Regions from separate parts of the Microbacterium sp. DT81.1 genome, predicted to be linked through region 1. Evidence: predicted binding sites of a transcription regulator. Region 1 holds the regulator's gene; the other holds the start of a gene.
What was found. The regulator HrcA, encoded in region 1, represses chaperone genes, less so after heat shock. The targets are predictions, from matches to a motif close to TTNGCACTCGNNNNNNNCGAGTGCNAA.
Positions count from the first base shown of each region.

Region 2: a site for HrcA is predicted at 1,226-1,252, ahead of groL (chaperonin GroEL). Genes of this name have one in related genera too.

Region 1 covers NZ_JBNCMA010000001.1:1,054,026-1,058,703, forward strand. The annotation lists gene ACLQ2Q_RS04980 (16S rRNA (uracil(1498)-N(3))-methyltransferase) at 1-585, opposite strand, end outside; gene dnaJ (molecular chaperone DnaJ) at 592-1,707, opposite strand; gene hrcA (heat-inducible transcriptional repressor HrcA) at 1,762-2,802, opposite strand; gene ACLQ2Q_RS04995 (aldo/keto reductase) at 3,003-3,938, opposite strand; gene hemW (radical SAM family heme chaperone HemW) at 3,985-4,678, opposite strand, start outside.
Region 2 covers NZ_JBNCMA010000004.1:314,719-319,396, reverse strand. The annotation lists gene groL (chaperonin GroEL) at 1-1,191, opposite strand, end outside; gene ACLQ2Q_RS13005 (cold-shock protein) at 1,375-1,581, opposite strand; gene ACLQ2Q_RS13000 (LytR C-terminal domain-containing protein) at 1,715-2,308, opposite strand; gene ACLQ2Q_RS12995 (DUF3263 domain-containing protein) at 2,556-2,813, opposite strand; gene ACLQ2Q_RS12990 (DUF2332 domain-containing protein) at 2,824-3,849, opposite strand; gene msrB (peptide-methionine (R)-S-oxide reductase MsrB) at 3,956-4,363, shown strand; gene ACLQ2Q_RS12980 (nitroreductase family protein) at 4,360-4,678, shown strand, end outside.

The sequences.
Region 1 (4,678 bases):
GCCGACGATGAGCACGATGTCACGGTCGGCGGGAAGCGGGACGATCGAGAGCCGCTCGTCCGCCGTGGGCTCCAGCACCAGGACGTCCGCAGACCCGGCGCGCTCGGCCAGCAACGTCGTCGTCGCCACCGGCGCGACATCCGGAACCCACGCCCGGTGCGCCTGTTTGGCCGCCTCGCGCACAATGCCGGCCCAACGGGCGCGCCCCTTCTCGGCCTTCGCCGCATCCCATCTGGAGACGCTGCGCGAGGCCTGCCACGGCACGATCTCATCCACTCCCAGCTCCGCTGCGGCCTGCACGGCGAGCTCGTCGCGGTCGCCCTTGGCAAGTGCCTGCACCAGCACCAGACGAGGAGCTGCGGCCGGGACATCCGTGCGGGCGGTGATCCGCACCACGACCTCGCGGGGGGCCACCGACTCGCAGAGCCCCGTGAGCCACGCGCCCGCCCCGTCGCCGACCGTGACCTCCTCGCCCACGCGCACCCGGCGGACGGCGGCGGCGTGATGGGCCTCCGCTCCGGTCAGGGTCACAGCGTCACCGGCGCGGGCGCCCGACGCCGTCTCGAGCAGGAAGTGGAGGACCACCGGCGATCAGCCGCGGAAGCGATCGCGCAGCTTGGCGAACAGCCCCTGCTGGAACTCCGCCAGGTGCGGTGCCGGCGCCTTGGTCCTCTTGGCGAACTCCTCGATCAGCGCGCGCTCCTTCGCGTCGAGCCGCGTCGGGGTCACGACGTGCACCCCCACCCGCAGGTCGCCACGCGTGGTTCCCCGCAGCGGGGTGATTCCCCGTCCCTTGATGGTGAGGACGTCGCCGCCCTGCACACCGGGGCGGATCTCGAGCTCGACCGGCCCGTCGAGCCCGTCGATCCTCGTGGTGGTGCCGAGGATCGCGTCCGGCATCGAGACGTCCAGCGTCGCCAGAAGGTCATCGCCGTCGCGGCTGAAGACATCGTGCGGGGCCACGGTCACCTCGATGTACAGGTCCCCGTTGGGACCGCCGGCGGGGCCGACCTCGCCCGAACCGGGCAGCTGCAGGCGGAGGCCGGTCTCGACGCCGGCCGGGATGTCGATCGACACCGTGCGGCGGGAGCGGACGCGGCCCTGACCCTGGCAGGTGGGGCACGGGTACGGGATGGTCGTGCCGTAGCCCTGGCAGGAGCCGCAGGGCTGGTTGGTGACCACGTTGCCGAGCAGGCTGCGCATCTGGCGCTGGACGTGGCCGGTTCCGTGACAGATGTCGCACGTCACCGGCTGCGTTCCGGCCTGGCAGCAGGAGCCCTTGCACGTATCGCAGAGCACCGCCGTGTCGACCTCCAGGTCGCGGTGCGCGCCGAAGACGACGTCGCCGAGCTGCAGCGTGACCCGCACCAGCGCGTCCTGGCCGCGTTCCCGGCGCGACCTCGGCCGAACGCCCCGCGATCCACCGGCCGCGCCGAAGAACGTCTCGAAGATGTCGCCGAATCCGCCGAAGTTGCCCGCGCCGGCACCGCCGAACGGCGACTCCCCGCCGCCCATGTCGTAGCGACGGCGCTCGTCCGGGTTGCTCAGCACGTCGTAGGCGTGGGTCACCAGCTTGAACCGCTCGGATGCGTCCGCGCCGGGGTTGACGTCGGGATGCAGCTCCCGCGCGAGGCGCCGGTACGCCTTCTTGATGTCGTCGCTGCTGGCGTCTCGAGCGACGCCCAGCACTTCGTAGTGGTCAGCCACATTCGCCTTCCTGTGGGCGCGCTTCCCGCGCCCGTCGTCGGTGGAGCCGTCGCGTCAGCGACGATTCTCGTCTTCGTCCAGCAGGCGGCTGAGGTAGCGGGCGACAGCCCGCGCCGCGGCCAGGTTGCTGGGATAGTCCATGCGGGTGGGCCCCATCACACCGACGCGGGCGGTGCCGCCGCCGGCGTCGTAATCGCTCGTGACGACGGATGCCTCCGGAAGGCCGAAGGCCTCGTTCTCCCGACCGATGCTGGCCCCGAGCCCGTGCGCATCCGTCACCATCTCGCTCATCAGCCGAAGCAGGGTGACCTGCTCCTCGATGGCCTCGAGGATGGGGTGGATGCTGCCGTGGAAGTCCTGCTCGCGCCTGGCGAGGGTCGCTGCGCCGGCCATCACCAGCCGGTCCTGCCGGAACTCCTCGAGCTCTTCGGCGACGACATGGCCGATGGAGAGGAGGGCGTTGTCGATGCGGCTGGGCTCGGCGGTCGTGGTGGCCTTCAGCGCCTCGATGCGCTCGGCGCCCTCCCGCACCGGACGTCCGGTGATCAGCGCCGCGATGCGGCTTCGAAGCGCGCCGATGTCGGACTCGTCCAGCGGAGAGCCCACGAGCGCGATGCGCTGAGAGACGCGGCCGGTGTCGGTGACGAGGATGACGAGCACTCGCGATGGGGAAAGCTGCACGAGCTCTGTGTGTGTCACGGTGGCACGGGAGAACGACGGATACTGCACGATCGCGACCTGACCGGTGAGCTGGGTGAGCACCCGCACGGTGCGGGCCAGGACGTCGTCGAGATCCGTGGGCTCGCCGAGGAAGGTCGTGATGGCCGAGCGCTGGGCCGGCGTCAGCGGGCGCAGCTGGGCGAGGTGGTCGACGAAGACGCGGTAGCCCTTGTCGGTCGGGATGCGTCCGGACGAGGTGTGCGGCGCGGTGATCAGCTCTTCGTCCTCGAGCAGCGCCATGTCGTTGCGGATCGTGGCGGCACTGACGCCGAACGCATGCCGCTCGACGATCGACTTGCTGCCGACGGGTTCATGGGTGTCGACGTAGTCCTGCACGATGGCGCGGAGCACCTGGAGGCCGCGCTCTGTGACCATGTCCGCTCCTCCCTTGCGGGGCTTCGCCCCAAACCCCGGCTTGCTGACGCAGTTCTCTCTGGGGCTTCGCCCCACACCCGGCTTGCTGACGCAATTCTGTATGGGGCTCCGCCCCACACCCCTGGCTTGCTGACGCGCGCCCACTGGCACTCGTGTCGTCTGAGTGCCAATTCTAGCCGATCACCCGCCGCCGAGCCGGGCTAGGGGACGCGGTGTCCCGATGCCCGGAACAGCTCGTACCACTCGGCCCGCGTGAGCGGGATGTCCGATCCCTGCGCCGCACCGGCGACCCTCTCGGGACTCGTCGTTCCCAGCACGACCTGCATATCGGCGGGGTGCCGGGTGATCCATGCCGTGGCGATCGCGATCGGCGGCACGTCGTAGCGCGCGGCGAGCCGGTCGATCACGGTGTTGAGCTCGGGGTAGTCGGGCGATCCCAGGAAGACGCCGTTGAAGAAGCCGGCCTGGAACGGCGACCACGCCTGGATGGTGATGTCGTGCAGGCGGCAGTAGTCGACGATGCCGCCGCCGTCGAGCGTGATCGACTGCTGCTCGTCGGCCATGTTGGCGGCGACGCCCTGGGCCACGATCGGCGAGTGCGTGATCGAGAGCTGCAGCTGGTTGGCCACGAGAGGCTGGCGAACGTGCTTGCGCAGCAGATCGATCTGCCGCGGCGTGTGGTTGGACACCCCGAACGCGCGCACCTTTCCCGCCGCATGAAGTTCGTCGAACGCGCGGGCGACCTCCTCGGGCTCGACGAGCGCATCGGGGCGGTGCAGCAGCAGGACGTCGATCCGATCGGTGTCCAGGGCCTCGAGCGACCCGTTCACGGACTCCATCAGGTGCTCGTAGGAGAAATCGAAGTACGGCCCATCCCCCACGATACCGGCCTTGGTCTGGATCGTGATCTCGTCGCGCTGCGACGGCGTGAGGGCCATCGCCTCGGCGAACCGGCGCTCGCACCCGTGCAGATCCCCGCCGTACACGTCGGCGTGGTCGACGAAGTCGATGCCGGCATCCCGTGCCGTCCGCACGAGTTCCCGCACCTCGTCATCGGTCTTGTCGCCGATGCGCATCAGCCCGAGCACCACGTTCGGCGCCACGATGTCGGTTCCGGTCAGGGTGAACGTCTTCATCATTCCTCTTCCTCTTGGCTTCTCTGATTCACACGTCTGGCGCGGGTCACGGGGTGAGCGCCCGCACCACGGAGTCGGCCAGCAGCCGCCCGGGCAGGGTGAGCACCACGCGGCCGTGCACGGCCTCGCGCCCATCCACCAAGCCGTCCGCGACCAGTCCCGCGACCGCCCGACGACCTCGGCCGTCGAGGGCGTCGACCGGCAGGCCGTCCCGGATGCGGGATTCCAGCAGCACCCGCTCGAGCAGACGCGCCTCGGCGCCGGGTCGTTCGCGCCCGGCCGAGGGCGACTCCCCGCCCGCCAGGCGGAGGGCGTAGGCGGACGGATGCTTGACGTTCCACCATCGGGTTCCGGCGATGTGGCTGTGGGCGCCCGGTCCGAAGCCCCACCAATCGGATCCGCGCCAGTAGGCGAGATTGTGACGGGACCGCTGCGCGGGTGTGCGAGCCCAGTTGCTCACCTCGTACCACTCGAAGCCCGCTGCCCCCAGCATCCGGTCCGCCGTCTCGTACATATCCGCTTGAAGGTCATCGTCCGGAGCGGGCACCTCGCCGCGGCGGATCTGACGCGCGAGCTTCGTGCCGTCCTCGATGATCAGCGCATACGCCGAGATGTGGTCCGACTCGAGCGCGAGGGCCGCCTCGAGCGAGGTGGTCCAGTCCGCGAGCGATTCGCCAGGGGCGCCGTAGATGAGGTCGACGCTGACCGCCAGGCCTGCGCGCCGAGCCGCGGCGACCGAG
Region 2 (4,678 bases), on a different contig from region 1:
GGCGTCCTCGATGCGGTGCTTGCGCTCCTTGAGCTCGACCTCGGTCGCGGCACCCGCCTTGATGACGGCGACGCCACCGGCGAGCTTGGCGAGACGCTCCTGGAGCTTCTCGCGGTCGTAGTCGCTGTCGGTGTTGTCGATCTCGCGACGGATCTGGGTCACGCGACCCTCGATCTGCGCGGCATCGCCGGCGCCCTCGATGATCGTGGTCTCATCCTTGGTGATGATGACCTTGCGCGCACGGCCGAGCAGGTCGGTCGTGGCGTTCTCGAGCTTGAGGCCGACCTCTTCGCTGATGACGGTGCCGCCCGTGAGGATGGCGATGTCCTGCAGCTGCGCCTTGCGGCGGTCGCCGAAGCCGGGAGCCTTGACGGCAGCCGACTTGAAGATGCCGCGGATCTTGTTGAGTACGAGAGTCGCAAGCGCCTCGCCCTCCACGTCCTCGGCGATGATGACGAGCTCCTTGCCCTCCTGGATCACCTTGTCGACGATCGGCAGCAGGTCCTTGATGTTCGAGATCTTGGAGTTCGCGATCAGGATGTAGGCGTCTTCGAAGACGGCTTCCTGGCGCTCGGGGTCGGTGACGAAGTAGGGGTTGATGAAGCCCTTGTCGAAACGCATGCCCTCGGTGAGCTCGAGCTCGGTGCCGAACGTGTTCGACTCTTCGACCGTGACGACGCCTTCCTTGCCGACCTTGTCGATCGCCTCGGCGATCAGGTCGCCGATGGCGGTGTCGGCCGCGGAGATGCTGGCCGTGGCGGCGATCTGCTCCTTGGACTCGACCTCCTTGGCGCTGGAGAGAAGCTCGGCGGTGATGGCCGCAACGGCCTTCTCGATGCCGCGCTTCAGCGAGATGGGGTCTGCGCCGGCCGCGACGTTGCGCAGGCCTTCGCGGACGAGGGCCTGAGCCAGGACCGTGGCGGTCGTGGTGCCGTCGCCGGCGACGTCGTCGGTCTTCTTGGCGACCTCCTTGACGAGCTCAGCACCGATCTTCTCGAACGGGTCGTCGAGCTCGATCTCCTTCGCGATCGACACACCGTCGTTCGTGATGGTGGGGGCGCCCCACTTCTTCTCGAGCACGACGTTGCGACCGCGGGGGCCGAGCGTCACCTTGACGGCGTCGGCCAGAATGTTGAGGCCGCGCTCGAGGCCACGACGGGCCTCTTCGTCGAAAGCGATGATCTTTGCCATGTGTTGCGTCCCTCCCGGGATTGAGCGTATGGGATTAGCACTCGAACAACACGAGTGCTAACGGCCATTCTGGCACTCGACCCTAGGGAGTGCAAGCCGCCGCGGCGTGTTCCGTCGTCTCGCGCGTCACCGGCCCGCGCGTCGACTCCTCGTCCGCGCCGGAGTGCGTCGATGCCCGCGCGCTCAGGCGAGGACGCGCACCGCCTCGGCCTGGGGACCCTTCTGACCGGTGCCGACGGTCAGCTCGACCTTCTGGCCCTCTTCGAGCACGCGGAATCCCGACATGTCGATGTTGGAGTAGTGGACGAACACGTCCTGCCCACCCTCAGTGAGAGTGATGAAGCCGTAGCCCTTCTCCGCGTTGAACCATTTGACGGTGCCCTGTGCCATGTCGGATCTCCTGTTGCTGTGCGTCTGGAAAAAAGCGTATCCAGGGCGCGGCGGCGGGATCCGCCATGTGGGCAACTGTTGACACACGTGCATCCAAGTGTTTACGGCCCGGAAACACGCCTCGCTCGGACCCCTATTCGGTGGCCGACGGGCTCGGCGACGCGATGCGATCCAGCCCCAGGACGACGGTGAGCTGCTTGACCACCGATTCGTCGACCTCGGTGGCGGGATCATCCACCTGCAGATAGGCGTCGGTCTGCGCCACCTGCGCGCCGCCGATGACGCCCGCGAGACCCAGCGCGGCCGCTTCGTCTTCCGGGAACGAGTAGTAGACCGTCGTCTCGGGGAAATCCGTCGTGCCGGCGTCGCCCGGCAGCACCGAGTCGGCCGGCCAGCCCGCCGCGACGATCGTGTCCTTGGTGCGGGTCGCCAGACCCGGTTCGGGCGTCGCGTTGAGCACCACCACGCCATAGGTCAGGTCGATGACCGGCTCGATGGTCGCCACCGGGGCGGGTGTCGCGGACGGTGCCGGGAAAAGCGTGACGCGTCCCGTCGCGATGAGGCTGCCGAAGATGCCGATCGCCACGAGCACGATGGTCGCGAGCAGGGCCCACAGCACGACGACCCAGGCGCGCATGCGCGGGTTCTCGGCTCGGTGCGCTCCTACCCGGGCGCGCTGGCGGGAAACCTCGTCGAAGCGATCCCGGGGGTAGGTCGTTTTCGGCACTCCCCGATGCTATCGGGACCCGTCTGTGCGCCCCCGACTGCTGGGGATGGAGAGCCGGCTCAGGGGCGCGCGTCAGCAAGCCGGGGGGCGTGGGGGCGGAGCCCCCACATAGGACCCCGCCTGGCCCCGGACTGCCGGGGACGGGGAGCCGGCTCAGGGGCGCGCGTCAGCAACCCGGGGGGCGTGGGGGCGGAGCCCCCACATAGGACCCCGCCTGGCCCCGGACTGCCGGGGATGGGGAGCCCGCTCAGGAGGGCGTGCCCGACGCGCGCGCCAGGCGCGTGGCGTCCCGCCGGTCGCGCAGCCGGCGCAGCCGCTTGACGAGCATCGGGTCGTACTCGAGCGCCGCCGCCTGGTCGATCAGGCGGCCGAGAAGCTGGTAGTACCGCGCGGGCGTCATGTTCAGCTCCGCGCGGATCGCCTCTTCCTTGGCGCCGGCATGGCGGCGCCACTCCGCCTCGAAAGCCAGGATCGCCCGCTCGGTGTCGGTCAGGCCATCGGTCATGAACTTCACGCTACGGGGCGGATGCCGCATCCCCCGCGCGCCACTCCAGCCACCGGCCAAGTGGATCCGCGGCAGCCAGGATCCGGCCGTCCAGCGCGAGGGCGAAGCCCCCGGCGGGCCACGTGGAAGCATCGGTCGGCGCATCCCAGCTCTCGTGCAAGGCGGGTGCGTCCAGGGTGATCCAGGCGTCCCCGCACTCGCGGGCCAGCGCGATCACCCTTTCGCGACCGGCGCGCGGGATGTGGGCGAGCACCCCGGGGGTCGTGATCACGAGCGTCGCTCCCCGCGGCGCCGCCGACCGGACTGCGGCCGCCACCTCGGCGAGCACCTCGGGGGCGTTTCCGACCACCAGGTGCGGCGGATCGGCGGCCGCGACATCGAGCGCCGCCTCGATCCGCTGCTCTCGCCCGGACTCCCCCGGCCAGACCAGGCCGCGCAGCCACGCCCGGTCCCGTGCCACCCGGGCGTCGAGCGGCTGCAGGTCGATGCCGGCGCGCCACACCACGTCGGGCATGCGCAGCGGCGGTCGAGCATCTCCCCGGAGAGCCGTCTCCAGCACCAAGGGTGACGGATCATCCACCGGGTCGAGTACGAGGGCTCCCCCGGAGCCCGTGTACCGGTAGCCGTAGCGATCGGGATACAGGCAGAGCCCCGCGGACGCTCCCACCTCGAGCAGCGCGATCGGACCGTCGATGAGCGAGAGCGCAGGAAGCAGCGCCGCGCACCGCAGCGGCTCGTTGGTCTGCACGCTGCGCGCCGTGCACTCGGCCACCACCTCGTCGGCGTGTTCGGCCAGCCAGGCGGCCCACTCACCGAACGGCCGCAGGGGCGCCCCCAGCATGCGGGTGACGGCGAAGACGAGCGGCGGCTGGCGCCGGTTCGCCGGGATGCGCGCGAGCGTCGCGGCCACGACCGCGTCGCCTGCCACACCGGACGCCCAGTCGGCGTAGAGCTCCGACCTGCCCGGTGCCTCTTCGCGGGCGAAGCGCTCGTACCGCTCCGCGACCGCGGCCGCCGCATCCGAGAAGCCAGTCATCCGCCCATTCTCGGGGACTGCCAGCCGTCACGGTGCGGTCCGCACCGCTCGCCCGCACCCGAGGGGCCGACGGGTGGAGGAAAATAGGGGTGACCCAGGAGGAACCATGAGCTATTCCGTGCAGAAGTCCGACGCCGAGTGGCGCGACGAGCTCGACCCGCAGCGCTACGCCGTGCTGCGCACCGCCGCGACCGAGCGCCCGTGGACCGGCGAGCTGCTCGACGAGAGCCGCGCCGGGCTGTACACCTGTGCCGCCTGCGGTGCCGAGCTCTTCAAGAGCGGCACGAAGTTCGACTCCGGTTGCGGCTGGCCGAGCTTCTACGAGTCGATCCGGCCCGACGCCGTGGAGCTGATCGAGGACAGCACGCTCGGCATGGTGCGCACCGAAGTGCGCTGCGCGACGTGCGGCTCGCACCTCGGCCACGTCTTCCCCGACGGCTTCGGCACGCCGACCGGCGACCGGTACTGCATGAACTCGATCGCGATGGAGTTCACGCCAGAGACCCCCGCGTGAGCGCCGCGCTCGAGGCGGTCCGCGCGCGCCGCTCGTGGTCGAAGGTGACGGATGACGCCCCCACCCACGAGGAGCTGCTGGATCTCGTCTCGGCGGCCGGCCGCGTCGCCGACCACTCCTCGCTCCGGCCATGGCGCCTGATCGAGCTGCGCGGGTCCGACCGCGAGGTGCTCGGCCGCGCCATCAACAAGGCCGACGGCGACAAGGGCATCTCGTCGAAGCCGCTCCGGGCACCGCTGCTGATCGCGGTCGTCGTCAGCTATCGCAAGAGCAAGGTCGCGCACTGGGAACAGGAGGCGGTGGCATCCGGGGTCG